4 regions of the Methylobacterium sp. TK31 genome follow, and region 1 is predicted to be linked to each of the others. Evidence: predicted binding sites of a transcription regulator. Region 1 holds the regulator's gene; each other region holds the start of a gene.
The links. The regulator LexA, encoded in region 1, represses DNA repair genes until DNA is damaged. The targets are predictions, from matches to a motif close to TGTTCNNNNTGTGTTCNG.

Region 1 (3,453 bases):
GTTCTTCACCTCGACATGGCAGGGAGGCATCCCCTCGCCCGTGGCGAGGAAATCGACCCGGCTCGCCTGCGCGTAGCGGACTTCCGGGCGGAGACCCGAATAGCCCGCGAGCGCCGGCAGGGTGGTGTCGGCGAAGGCTTCCGCCACCAGAGCGTTCGGCCGCATCGTGTTGATGCCCACCCATTGCCGGCCACCCGGCAGGTTCGCCTCCACCAGCTCCCAGGAATAGGCGAGCTTGCGCGTCGGGCTCCGGGCCTCGGACAGAAGAGCTCGTGCGCCCGGTACGGCGAGACCCAGCATCGCCCCGGGATTGGGGCAGTGAGCCGTCACGAGGGTGCCGTCGGCCAACTCCAGATCGGCGAGGAAGCGCTTGTAGCGCCGCACGAGGCGGCCCTCGATCAGGGGCGCGGGGAAGCGCATCGGCGTGTCCTGGGCAAGAAACAGGTTGATGCCGCCGGGCCTCGGCGTGGAATCGGGCAGCCATGAGGCGCCCGGGCTGGTCAGTGCTCATCGGATGCGACAGACTTCGCGCGGTACACCCGGGTCGATAACCGGGAAAACCGCTGTTCGTCCGCGAGGCCGCCATGTTCAATCTGTTCGACATCCTCCAGGCGCAGGCGGGCGCCAACGCGCAGGGACTGGGACGGCAATTCGGGCTCTCGCCGGAGCAGAGCCTGCGCGCGATGGAGGCCCTGCTGCCGGCCCTGACCATGGGGTTGCAGCGCAACGTCGCCCACGATCCGACAGGCTTTGCCCACCTGTTCAACCTCATTGGACCGACCGCGTCCCCGGCACCGAGCGCGACACCGCAGATGGACATGCTGGTCAAGCAGCTGTTCGGGTCGCCGCATCTCAGCCAGGCGGTGCTGCAGCAGGCCGCGACCGTCAGCGGCGTGGCGATGCCGGCTCTGAAGCAAATGCTGCCCGCCATGGCCGGCATGGTGGTGGCCGGGATTGTCCACGTGATGATCAATCAGGCTCCATCGCCCGCGCCGGCCCCCCGCGCGGAGGCGAACCCGTTCGGGTTCCCGCCCAATGCTTGGTCGCAGATGATGGAGGCCTTCCTGAAGTCCGGCAGCAACGCGACCAGCCCGGCACCGTCCGCTCCTCAGGCGCGGTCGCGCCCTGCGCAGCCCCGGCTCACGGCTCCCGCGCCCGCCGTGCCGGACAAGGCGGCCTCGGATGCCCCCTTCGACCTGGTGCAGCAGATGTTCCAGACCGGCCTCGAGGTACAGCAGGAGAACGCACGCGCCATGCAGCGCCTGTTCGATACCTTCTGGCAGGACCCCCGCGGCCCCACCGGTTCAGGCGCCGACGCCGCATCGAAGGCGGGACGGAGCGGGAAGCGGTAGCGGGCATCGCGTCCGGGTCGCATGGACGGCGCCGAGCTCCATTCGATCTCGACTGCGCTCATGCACTCTGAGCGATCCCCTCCAGGTGGCGGTCGGCGGCCTCCGCGAAACCTGTCCTCGACGGAACAGTCGTCGGGCTATCCGCGCTTTCGGCAGGAACCCTTGCAGAACACTTACGGAACGTTTAACATGTTCGTGTTTTGTTTCTGATGCCGCTCGCCGCGATCCCCGGCGCCAACGAAGAGTGTCCCGCATGTTGACGCGTAAGCAGCTGGACCTGCTCCAGTTCATCCAGCTCCGGATGCGCGAGAGCGGCGTTCCCCCCTCCTTCGACGAGATGAAGGACGCTCTCGATCTCAAGTCGAAGTCCGGCATCCATCGGTTGATTACGGCGCTGGAAGAGCGCGGCTTCCTGCGCCGTCTCCCGAACCGGGCACGGGCCATCGAAGTCATCCGGATGCCGGAGAGCCTCGGTGGGAGCGCCGGCGCCCCGCGTGCTGCTCCTGCACCTGAGGTGCGCCGCTTCACGCCGAGCGTGGTCGAGGGCGGCAAGGGCAAGGGTCTGCCAGCTGGTGCCGCGGTCTCCCGCTTGCCGACGACGCAGGCCACCGACGAGAGCGGGCGTGCGGTGACCATCCCGGTGATGGGCCGGATCGCGGCCGGTACGCCCATCTCCGCCATTCAGGAGCAGAGCCACTCGGTGACGATGTCACCGGATTTCCTGGCTGGTGGCGAGCACTACGCCCTGGAGGTGCGCGGCGATTCGATGATCGAGGCGGGCATCCTGGACGGCGATCTCGTGGTCATCCGCAAGCAGGACACGGCCAATACGGGCGACATCATCGTGGCTCTGATCGACGATGAGGAGGCGACCCTGAAGCGCCTGCGCCGACGCGGCTCCTCCATCGCCCTCGAAGCGGCGAACCCGGCCTATGAGACGCGCGTGCTCGGGCCGGACCGGGTCCAGATCCAAGGGCGTCTGGTTAGCCTCGTTCGTCGTTACTGAAGGGTCCCGTCGCTCGGTTCGTCGCCGGGCGGATCGGGATCCGGAAGCTCCCGCTCGGGCGCCTTCTGGTTCGGTGAAGGGGCCGGCTGAAGGAGCGAGAGGTTGGCCTCCTTCCTCGGCGGTGTCGCCCGCCACGGCACTCTGTCTCCGGGACGCTTGACCGTGGTGATGACGGGTCCATCGCGGGCGAGGCGGATCGCCGTCGCACCGTGGGCCGCCAGGAAGTCCCGATCGAGGATCAAGGCGGCGCCGCAACCGGGCGGCGTGGCCTGCCGGGTGATCAAGATCTCGGTGCGTGCGCAATCTTCCGGAAGCGCCCGTTTGTCGGTGACGAGGGCAAGGCTGCGGCCATCCGGCGTGGTCAGAGTGCAGCCGAGGCCATCGCACCGCGCGCCCCGGAAGGCACTGATCTCTTCCGCCCGGCGTCCGTCCCCGTCGGCCTTGAGCCATTGGCCGAGCACGAAGGGTGGCGGGCGGCCGAGGATCGCGAGCTGCCCGTTGCGCTCACGGATGGCTGCGCCCACCCCTTCGCGATCGATGTAGATGTCGTTTCGCTCCGGAAACGTAGCGAGAACGATGCCGATTGTTGCCGGACAGAGGCCGAGCCAGCGCAGCGACGAGGCAGGTAGGGTCAGGATGATCAGGGCCGAGGCCAGTAGCCCGAGGGCACCGGCGCCGAAGGCCGGCACCACCAGAACCGCGTTCCCGAATCCCGCGATCCAAGTCGAGATGGTCAGCATGCCGCGGACCGCGAGGCCCATCGCCCACCAGACCGGCTGATCCAGCGCGAACGGATAGGCGAGAATGCCGAGGACCGCCGACGGCATCACGGCCAGGGAGACGAGCGGCAAGGTGAGCGCGTTGCCCACGAGTCCGAAGGGCTGCACCGTCTGGAAGTGATAGGTCGCGAAGGGGGCGGTGGCGATCTGGGCCACGAGCGTCGTTGCCAGGGTCCCGAGGATCGCTGTCGTGACGAGGGCGAACAGGCGCGGCAGCCAGCCTGCGCCATCGCGACCGAGGGCGCTCCCCGCGATCAACGGCGCGCAAGCGATCAGGCCGGCGACCGCTCCGAACGACATCTGGAAGCTTGGTCCG
Region 2 (3,453 bases), 790 kb from region 1:
CATGGCCTGGAATTTCGCCGGGTGGTCGTCGGGCTGGATCACCCCGGCCGACATCACCAGCTTGGCCGCGTCGTCGACGCTCATGGCGATCTCCACGATGTCGGCGCGCGGCAGGTAGAAGAAGAACCCCGTGGTGGGGTTGGGCGCGCAGGGCAGGAACACGCCGACATGGTCGCCGCCCGGCGCGAGCGCGTTCTGCACGTCCGGGGCGGCCGGTGCGGAGAGGAACACCACCGACCAGGTGCCCTTCACGGGGAATTCCACCAGGCCCACGGTGCGGAACGAGGTGCCGTTGGCGGAGAACAGCGTCTCGAAGATCTGGCGCAGGCCCTTGTAGAGCCCCGAGATCACCGGCGTGCGGGCGAGCAGCACCTCGCCGAACTCGACGACGCTGCGCCCGACCAGGTTGGCGGTGAGGAAGCCCAGCAGCGTCACCGCCACGAAGGCGATGAGGAGGCCGAGGCCGGGAATCGAGAAGGGCAGGTAGTGGTCGGGCAGGTAGCTCGCCGGCACCAGGGGCTTCACCCAGCCGTCGATGAGGCTGATGAACCACCAGGTCAGGTAGATCGTGATGGCCAGCGGCCCCGACACGATGATGCCGGTGAGGAAGTAGGTCCGCAGGCGGCCCCGCGCGCTCACCCGGGGGCGGGCGCCGGCCTCGGGCTCGGGTGGGGGGAGCGTTGGGGGAAGGGTGGGCGCCACGGATGCACTTTCGGCCGGGGGGACGGCGTCTCGGAACGCCTCTGCTCGGACCGCCCCCGCCCCGCGCGCGGCGCGGAGCCGGGGTTCCGGCAAGCTTGGCCCCGTCCCCAGAGGTAGCCCCTGCGCCCCCGCGGCTCAAGACCGCGTCCGCGCCCCGGGCGACGGGCCGCGTTGCGGCGGCGGCGCCCGGGGGCCTATGGAGGAGCCCATGACCGAGAAGCTGACGATTCGCGCCCTGTGCGACCTGGGCCTCATCCCCGCCACCGAGGTGACGGCGGCCGTCGACGCCTACATGGCCGACCCGATGGCGCCCCCCTACGTGTTCGGGGCGGGCTACCGGCTCAACCTCGCCAAGGCGATCCGCCACCATCCCGGCGCCAACGACTTCGTCCTGCGCAGCGGCGCCGGACCGCAGCTGAAGCGCCCCTTCGTCGAGGCGGCGATCTGGGAAGCGCGGCCCGACCGGGGCTGAGCCGGGCGCACCCCTCGGCCGCCCAGGCCTCTCGACCGCCCAGGATGGCGGCGTCAGCCGCCCAGGATGGTGGCGAGCACCTGCCGGGCCCGCTCGAGGTCGGCGCGGGCCTCGGCCTCGGCGGCCTCCGCCTGCGCCAGCCGGTGGACGGCGTGCATCAGGGGCGAGCCCCGGGTCAGGGCGGAGAGCGCGGCCACCGTCGCGGGATCGACCGAGGCGAGGTGGCCGACCTCCCCGAGCAGCAGGGCGATGCGGTGCTCGCAATGCGCCTGCGCGACGCCCTCCGGGCAGGTGCACGTGAAACGCACGCCGCGCGCGGTCTTCGTCGCCTCCATCCGGTAGACGCCGTCGCCGTCGGGGCTCGACACCGAGAAGATCAGCGAAGTCATCGACGCTCCTGTTCGCGCTCCGGCCCCGAGGGACACCGGATCTCCCGCATCTCTTCTACGGCGTGTTCGCATTCAACACACCCGTTCGGTCCGCACTTGTCACGCGGCGGCCCAGGGACCACATCACATCTTTCGGAACATATCAGGAACGCGACCGTGGGTCGCGGCCCGCGCCCAGTCCCTGGGCGGCTTCGACGGGAAGGCCCGATGAGAACGGCGGACAAGCAGATCGCGGACATCCTGGTCCGCTACGGCGAACCCTTCGGCGGCAATGTCTGGCGGGTGCAGGGCACGGCGGTGATCTACCACCGGACCCTGGAGCGCATCGCCGCCCAGGCCGGCATCACCTTCGACCCGCCGACCCTGGTGCGGGCCGAGCGCGACGAGGCCGTGATCCTGGTGACGGGCCGCATGGCCGCCGACCGGGCGGCGGGGGCGAAGGCCGGGACCGAGCGGGTCGAGTGGTCGATCGGCGAGGCCCTGGTCAACGTGAACTACCGGGTCTCGGGCAAGCAGGCCGGCTACGTCTACGCCATGGCCGAGAAGCGCGCCAAGGACCGGGTCATCCTCAAGCTCCTGGAACTGCACGGCCTCGTCTATTCCGAGGAGGAGGCGGACGAGTTCCGGGCCGGGTCCCCGGCCGCGATCCGGGCCGTCGACGACGCCTTCGCGGAATCCGACCCCTTCGACGCGGTGACCGAGGCCGAGGCCGACCTGAAGCGCCGCATCGACGACCAGGACAGCATCGACGCCGTCACCGACCTGATGCTCGACGCCGAGACCCAGCAGGTGCTCGCCCGGATGCCGCCGGGCACCCGCGACGAGGTCCGCGACTACGCCCGCGCCCGCCTCGTCGCCCTGGGCTGGCCTCCCAAGAAACCGGGCCGCCGCGTGGCCTGAGAAGAAGCCGGGCCGCCGCGCGGCCTGATCGTGACGTGGGGCCGCTGGCGTGAACAGGATGATCCGCCCGGGAGATCTCGAAGCCGACGGATGCGGGCAGGCCCGGGGTCGCGAGCCCCGCGACACCCTCGCGGGCACGATCGAGCGCGTCACCTTCCACAATGCCGAGACCGGCTTCTGCGTGCTCAAGATCCAGGCCTCGGGCAAGCGCGACCTGGTGCCGGTGATCGGGCACGCCCCGGCGATCGCGGCCGGGGAGTGGATCGCCGCCTCGGGCCGCTGGACCAGCGACCGCCAGCATGGGCTGCAGTTCCGGGCCGAGACCCTGCGGGTGACGCCGCCGACGGGCCGCGAAGGCATCGCCCGCTACCTCGCCTCCGGTCCGATGCGGGGCATCGGCCCGGCCATGGCGCAGCGCATCGTGGCCCTGTTCGGCGAGGACACCTTCGCGGTGATCGAGGCCGAGCCCGGCCGCCTGACGGAGGTGGAGGGGATCGGCCCCAAGCGGGCCGAGCGCATCCTGCGCGGCTGGGCCGAGCAGAAGCTGGTGCGGGAGATCATGATCTTCCTGCACGCCCACGGGGTCGGCACCGCCCGGGCCGTGCGCATCTTCCGGACCTACGGGCGCGACGCGATCGCGGTGATGACGCAGGACCCCTACCGGCTCGCCCGCGACATCCGCGGCATCGGCTTCCGCACCGCCGACGCCATCGCGATGCGGCTCGGCCTGGCCCGGGAGGCGCCCCAGCGCCTGCGCGCCGGGATCACCTTCGCGCTCCAGACCGCCACCGACGAGGGCCATTGCGGCCTGCCGACCGAGCGCCTCGTGGCCCTGGCCCAGCGCCTGCTCGAGGTCGAGCCCGACCTGATCCGCCTCGCCGTCGCGCTCGAGCTGCGCGGCGCGGACGTGGTGGCGGACACGATCGAGGTCGGTAGGTCCGGGTCCGAGACGTCCGGCTCCGAGAGGTCCGGCTCCGAGACGTCCGGCTT
Region 3 (3,453 bases), 1.9 Mb from region 1:
TCGTAGTAATCGCGCCAGCCCGCCTCGAAGCCGTCCTGGGCGGGTGCGTCCTCGCGTCGCCCCGGCGGCCCGAAGGTGAGCGCGCCGCCGTCCCAGCGGGCGGAGCCCTCCGGCGTCAGGATGGTCCAGTGGAGGCTGCGGAAGCGCTCGACGAAGAACGGCGCGGCGGCGCCCAGGATGTGGTGGTCCGGCTCGAACCAGGCGACGAAGCGCTCCGGCCCGTCGCCCTCCACCCGCCGGAAGCGCAGGAAGGCGTGCATCTTGTGCAGGTCGCGGGCGATGGCCTTGCGCATCCGCTCCAGGCGATGGACCAGCGGATCGCTCGACACCTCCAGCAGCCGGCGCTCGCCGTGCAGGATGCGCCAGATCAGGTCGTAGAGCAGGGCGTAGCGCTCGGGGTCGCGGTGGAGCACCACCCGGGCGACCATCTCGCCCACCCCGCGCGGCAGGCTCAAGGGGGCTTCGTCGGACGGGGCCGGGGCCGGCGACCCGAACAGCCCGGACGCCTCGCCGATGGACCACAGCACCCGCTCGGGGGGGACGCGCCGGCCGGCCAGACGCCGCGCGGCGGCGCGAAAGCCGTCGAGATCGGCCCCCGGGGCGAGGGCGACGGCCTCCAGCGCGCCGCTGGGCCCCCCGCCCTCCCCCGTCGCGGGGGGAGGGGCTGATCGGTGCGCGCCCGCCATCCTAGAAGAGCGACAATTGCTGCGGCGGGTCGGCGAGGCGGGCCCGCAGGTCGAGTCGGTCGGTGAGGCCGCCCGCCGGGTGATAGTCGGCCGCGATGAGGAAGGGCCGCGCCCGCTTCAGGGCCGAGGTCAGGCGGGCGACGTCGTCGAGGCGCAGGCGGGTGTGCCGGCGGGCCCGGATGATCTTGTCCACCGCCCGGGCGCCGAGGCCCGGCACCCGCAGCAGCATCTCGCGGTCGGCGGCGTTCACGTCGACGGGGAAGCGCGCCCGGTGCTTCAGGGCCCAGGCCAGCTTCGGGTCGATGTCGAGGGAGAGCATCCCGTCCTCGGTGGCGTCGGCCACGTCGTCGGGGGTGAAGGCGTAGTACCGCAGGAGCCAGTCGCCCTGGTACAGGCGGTGCTCGCGCTGGAGCGGAGGGGATTTCAGCGGCAGGATGCTCGAGCCGTCCGGGATCGGGCTGAAGGCGGAATAGTAGACCCGCTTGAGGTTGTAGGAGCCGTAGAGAAGCGCGCTCTTGCGGATCAGGGCCTCGTCCGTGGTGGCGTCGGCCCCGACGATGACCTGCGTCGACTGCCCGGCCGGGGAGAAGCGGCGCTTCTCGGCCTTGGCCTGCGTGATGCGCTCGCCGATCTGCGCGATGGCGTGCTGGATGACCGCGCCGTCCTTCTCGGGCGCCAGGCGCTCCAGGCTCGCCTCGGTGGGCAACTCGACGTTGATCGAGAGCCGGTCGGCGTAGAGGCCCGCCTCCTCGATCAGCCAGGGGCTCGCCTCCGGGATCGACTTCAGGTGGATGTAGCCGCGGAAACCGTGGTCGCGCCGCAGGGACTTGGCCACCCGCGTCAGCAGTTCCATGGTGTGGTCGGGCGACTTGATGATGCCCGAGGAGAGGAACAGCCCCTCGATGTAGTTGCGCTTGTAGAACTCCACCGTGAGGGTCACGACCTCCTCGACGGAGAACTTCGCCCGCTGGACGTTCGACGAGCGGCGGTTGACGCAGTAGGCGCAGTCGAACAGGCAGTAGTTCGTCAGCAGGATCTTCAGGAGCGAGATGCAGCGCCCGTCCGGCGTGTAGGCGTGGCAGATGCCGGCGCCGGTGGTCGAGCCGAGCTCGCCCTTGCCGGCCGTGCGCTTCGGCGCCCCGGAGGACGAGCACGAGGCGTCGTACTTGGCCGCATCGGCGAGGATGCGCAGCTTCTTGGCGAGCATTTCGTCCATGAGGAAGAGATGCGCCTCGTTCGCGGTTCGTTCAAGTTTTCGCGCGTGAATCCGGGCTTTCTCCGCCGCCGCGATGTCGCAGCCCGCACTTCGGAACCGGATCCGGACTAAGCGTCCGTCGCGAACGGATCGGGCTCGGGGTCGGCCTCGATCACCCGGCGGCCGAGGCCGTAGCCGAAGCCCGCCCGGGCCATGGCGGCGAGGTCGCGGTCGCGATGGGCCTCGCGGGTCCCGGGCCGGCGCCAGGGCCCGAGGCGCCGGCGCCGGGCATAGGCCCGGGCCGCTTCCTCCTCGAGGTCGACGCCCTCGTCCGCCGCCTCGCGCTCGTTCTCCATCGCGCTGGCCACCTGCTCGCGCGACACGCCCTTGGCGGCGAGCTTGGCCGACAGGGCGCGGGCGGAGGCGCCGCGCCGGCGCAGGGCCGCGAGGCGCCCGGCCGTGAAGCGGGCGTCGTCCACGAGGCCGGCGCCGACCGCACGGGCCACCGTCGCCTCGATCGCCTCGGCGAAGGCGCCCGCATCCTCGCCGCGCAGGCGGCAGCGCTTGTCGACGCGCCGCTTCAGGGTCTGCCGCAGCATTGCCACGGAGGCGCTGTAGCGTTCGAGGTAATGCAGGGCGGCCCGTTCGAGATAGGCGGGTGTGACGGGCGGCGGCGGTTTCACCTCGGCCCGGCCCTCCGGTTCGGCTCCGGTGGGGCGGCGGGACGCAACGTTTCGCGGTGTCATCGGTTCTTCACGATCCGGACGGGTTTCGGTCTCGCAGATATGGTGATCACGCTGGACAAAGGCTCGTTCCTGCCATGCCGGCTTTCCTCGTGAGACGCGAGTGGCTTCTCGTCCTCCTGGCCCTCGGCTTCGCCCTGGTGGCGGGGATGCTGGTCTACCTGTCGCGCCCGACCACGCTCACCGTGGCGGTCGGGCCCCGGGACGGCGCCGAGGCGACCCTGCTCCAGACCTACGCCCAGGCGCTTGCCCGGGGCCGCGAGGATGTCCGCCTCAAGCTCGACTTCTACGACGACGTGCGCGACAGCGCCGAGGCGCTCCAGCGCAACAAGGCCGACCTCGCCGTGGTGCGGCCCGACGTGCTCCTGCCCGATAACGGGCTGACCCTGGCGATCCTCCACGACGAGGCGCTGCTGATCGCCGCCCCCGAGGCGGCCGCCATCGAGAACTTCCCGGACCTGGCGCGCAAGCGCCTCGGCGTGGTCCAGCGCCACGCGGCCGACCTGCCGTTCCTGACGAACCTCCTGGGCTTCTACGACTTCACGGCCCAGCCGGCCTCCGAGCCGGCCCCCGAGGGCGGCCTCGGCCCGGCCCGGGTCGCCCTGGTGGCGCTCACCCCCCAGGAGGTCACCAGTGCCATCGCCGAGGGTCGCGTCGACGCGGTGGCGGTCATCGCCGCCCCGGCCTCGAAGGCGGCGATCTCGACGGTGCGCGCCGTCGAGGCCGCCTCCGCCGAGAAGAAGATCAACTTCGTCTCCGTGCCGGATGGCGGGGCGATCGTCCAGCGGATGCCGGAACTCCAATCCGTGACCATCCCGGCCGGCACCTT
Region 4 (3,453 bases), 1.4 Mb from region 1:
CGTCTCGCCGCGCTTCATCGGCGCGTAGGTCGCCGGGTCGTCGAGGGGCAGCGAGGCGAGGTCGACGATGATGCCGCGCTTGGCCAGGAAGTCGGTGCAGCAACGCAGCAGCGTCAGCGTCTTCAGGCCGAGGAAGTCGAACTTCACGAGGCCCGCGGCCTCGACCCACTTCATATTGAACTGGGTCACCCGCATCCCGGTCTTCGGGTCGCGGTAGAGCGGCACCAGCTGCTCGAGGGGACGGTCGCCGATGACGACGCCGGCGGCGTGGGTCGAGGCGTGCCGGTGCAGGCCCTCGAGCTTCTTCGAGATCTCCATGAGGCGGGCTACGATCGGCTCCTCCTCGATCGCCTGCTGAAGCTTGGGCTCGCCCTCGATGGCCTGGACCAGGGTGACGGGGTTGGCCGGGTTCTGCGGCACGAGCTTGGTCAGCTTGTCGACCTGCCCGTAGGGCATCTCCAGCACGCGGCCGACGTCGCGCAGCACGCCGCGGGCGAGCAGCGTGCCGAAGGTGATGATCTGCGCCACCTGCCGCTCGCCGTAGCGCTGCTGCACGTACTGGATCACGCGCTCGCGGCCCTCGACGCAGAAATCGATGTCGAAATCCGGCATCGAGACGCGCTCGGGGTTGAGGAAGCGCTCGAACAGCAGGCCGAAGCGCAAGGGGTCGAGGTCGGTGATGAGCAGCGACCAGGCCACCAGGGAGCCGGCGCCGGAGCCGCGGCCCGGCCCCACCGGGATGTCGTGGTCCTTGGCCCACTTGATGAAGTCCGACACGATGAGGAAGTAGCCGGGAAACTTCATGCCCACGATGACGTCGAGCTCGAAGGCCAGGCGGTCGCGGTAGACCTGCTCGGACATGCCCGGCGCGGTGCCGTGCTGGGCGAGGCGCAATTCGAGGCCGGCCTCCGCCTGCCGGCGCAACTCCGCCGGCTCGTCGAGGGGCGGCGCCGCCTCGGCCTCGGGGGCGGCGGCGTCGAGGGCGGCGACGACGCCGAAATTCGGCAGGATCGGCTTGCGGGTGCGCACGCGGTGGGCGCAGCGCATGGCGATCTCGACGGTGCCGTTGAGGGCGTCGGGCAGGTCGGCGAACAGGGTCGCCATCTCCGCGCGGGTCTTGAAGCCGTGGCGCGGAGTCAGCCTGCGGCGGCGGTCGTCCGAGACGAGGCGGCCGTCCGCGATGGCCAGGAGCGCGTCGTGGGCGTCGTAATCGCTCTCGCGGGCGAAGAACGGCTCGTTGGCCGCCACCACCGAGAGGCCGTGGCCGTCGGCGAGCCGCAGCAATTCGCGCTCGATCATGCGCTCGTCGGGCAGGCCATGGCGCAGGATCTCGACGTAGAGGTTGTCCTCGCCGAAGGCCGCGCGCAGCTGCGCCAGGCGGCCGGCGGCGAGCTCGGCCCGGCCCATCCGCAGGGCGCTGTCGAGGGGCCCGGTGGAGCCGCCGGTCAGGGCGATCAGGCCGGCGCTCGACTCGGCCAGGGCCTCGACCCCGACCCGGGGGGCGTCGCCGAGGGCCCCGTCGAAATAGGCCCGGCTCGCCAGCCGCAGCAGGTTGCCGTAGCCGGTCTCGTCTTGCGCCAGCACCACGATATTGGCGCAGCCGGCCTGTGCCTGCCCGACGCGTGCCGTCGGGTCGGGCGCCTCGAAGGCCACGGTGAGCTGGAGGCCGGGAATGGGCTGGATGCCGGCGCCGGCGGCCTTCTCGGAGAATTCCAGCGCGCCGAACAGGTTGTTGGTATCGGTGAGCGCCAGGGCCGGCTGCCGGTCGGCCAGCGCCGCCTTGACGATGTCGGCGACCTTGAGGGCGCCCTCGAGCAGGGAGAACGACGAGTGAACGTGGAGGTGGACGTAAGCCGGGTCTTTGAGGATGCGCGCCATAAGACCAACAGCCCGAGTCGGGGTTTCCAATCCATGAGAAACCGGCGGTCGGACTCATTTCCCTGTGGACCGCACGACCCCTGTGACTCCGCCGCAACGCTATCGCAAGGGCGCCAGTGCGACAGCCCAGGCAGCTATGGAGACCGCCAGGAGCCCGAAGGCCATGAACTCGACCGCACCCGTCAGGATCATCCGCTTGAACATGGGCATCGCCTTTCGTTGTCGCCCCGAGTTTTGTTCCTGATTTGTTCTATGTAAAGCCCAGATTGAAACGGGCGAAGGACAGGGTAAACGGATCGTCAATCGGCGGGCGGCAGGACGATGACTAGGTAGGGAACTCATACAATCAATTGCTGGCGCTTGCGTTTTCTTCCTGAGTTTGGGGTTTCGGGCGCAGGAGGATCGCGATGGCCCGGCTGTTCTGGTTCTCGGATGAAGCATGGGCGCGGATCGAGCCGCACCTGCCGCATGGCCAACCCGGCAAACTCCGGGTCGACGACAGATGGGTCATCAGCGGCATCCTGCACGTGCCGAAGGTGGCAACCACTGGCCGGACACGCCCTCCGCCTACGCCCCCCCCCCGCACACGACGATCTACAGCTGCGACAACAGGCGGTCCCAGCGCGGGATCTGGCAGCGGTTGTTTGCCAGGATCGCGGCCACAGGCCCCGTTCCAGACGGGTTGACGCTCGACGCTTCCCACATGAAGGCCCAATCCATTGTTTGGCCGATGGTCGTGGCCGACCGGCTGCCTTCGCTCTGCCTACTGACGCTGGTGCCGGACGATGCGCGCCTGGAGGCCGAGGCCTTCCTGCCGCACCGGGAGGCGGGGTTCGTGCACGAGGGCCAGCATGCGGAGGTCAAGCTCGAAGCCTTCCCGTTCACCCGCTACTGCACCGTGCCGGGCACCGTGCAGCTCGTGAGCCGGGAAGCGACCGGCCCGGGGCAGACGGCGCCTGCTCGGGGGCGTGCGCCCGCCGAGTCCTCGGCCGGGGCGACACCGGACGAGGGCGGATACCGGGTCGCCGTGCAGCTGGACCTGTCCACCATCGAGGTCGACGGCCGCGCCGTGCCGCTGCGATCCGGCATGGCCGCCCAGGTCGACGTTGCCACCGGCCGACGTCAAGTGTTAGAATTCTTGCTTGATCCCATTGCTAAACACATGATGGAAGCGGCGCATGAGCATTGAATACATGCTTTCTAAAATATTGAATTGATTTATGTTGTAGTTACCGCAATTCGTAATGCTAGCATTCCTTTGCCGTTTGATATTCCTACAAAATGTCCTCCTGGAGAGTTCTTGAAAATACCTGCCAATCAAGATAAACTTCAGAAATTTAATGTTGGCCGTTCTTTCAATGAAACGGACGTGGACTTCCGCACCGCCCCAAGCAGCGCGAACCAGGGATAGGCGGGAGACTCGGGGGCGACGGCGAACCTGCAAGCCGCCACGCAGGCATCACAATTCGTTTCCGCCATGGCAACCTTCGGAGCCACGCCAACGGCCGATACACAGATGACGGCAATGAATCAGCCAGTCCATTTCCCCCCGGGGGTCGACCCCTCGACCCAAGC

Region 2: a site for LexA is predicted at 1,697-1,714, ahead of ACXJY8_RS07595 (trna delta -isopentenylpyrophosphate transferase). Genes of this name have one in related genera too.
Region 3: a site for LexA is predicted at 1,920-1,937, ahead of ACXJY8_RS20160 (putative DNA modification/repair radical SAM protein). Genes of this name have one in related genera too.
Region 4: a site for LexA is predicted at 2,114-2,131, ahead of dnaE (DNA polymerase III subunit alpha). Genes of this name have one in related genera too.

The regions. Positions count from the first base shown of each region.
Region 1 covers NZ_CM143964.1:2,446,487-2,449,939, forward strand. Annotated here, with positions in the region: gene sfsA (DNA/RNA nuclease SfsA) at 1-420, opposite strand, end outside; gene ACXJY8_RS11250 (DUF937 domain-containing protein) at 585-1,352, shown strand; gene lexA (transcriptional repressor LexA) at 1,606-2,358, shown strand; gene ACXJY8_RS11260 (ComEC/Rec2 family competence protein) at 2,352-3,453, opposite strand, start outside.
Region 2 covers NZ_CM143964.1:1,652,563-1,656,015, forward strand. Annotated here, with positions in the region: gene ACXJY8_RS07580 (DUF502 domain-containing protein) at 1-702, opposite strand, end outside; gene ACXJY8_RS07585 (hypothetical protein) at 911-1,174, shown strand; gene ACXJY8_RS07590 (hypothetical protein) at 1,228-1,563, opposite strand; gene ACXJY8_RS07595 (trna delta -isopentenylpyrophosphate transferase) at 1,771-2,463, shown strand; gene recD2 (SF1B family DNA helicase RecD2) at 2,522-3,453, shown strand, end outside.
Region 3 covers NZ_CM143964.1:4,341,286-4,344,738, forward strand. Annotated here, with positions in the region: gene ACXJY8_RS20155 (UdgX family uracil-DNA binding protein) at 1-686, opposite strand, end outside; gene ACXJY8_RS20160 (putative DNA modification/repair radical SAM protein) at 688-1,902, opposite strand; gene ACXJY8_RS20165 (regulatory protein RecX) at 2,010-2,627, opposite strand; gene ACXJY8_RS20170 (TAXI family TRAP transporter solute-binding subunit) at 2,702-3,453, shown strand, end outside.
Region 4 covers NZ_CM143964.1:3,800,509-3,803,961, forward strand. Annotated here, with positions in the region: gene dnaE (DNA polymerase III subunit alpha) at 1-1,878, opposite strand, end outside; gene ACXJY8_RS17630 (hypothetical protein) at 2,225-2,389, opposite strand; partial or broken gene ACXJY8_RS17635 (transposase family protein) at 2,340-2,640, shown strand; gene ACXJY8_RS17640 (beta-barrel domain-containing protein) at 2,609-3,067, shown strand.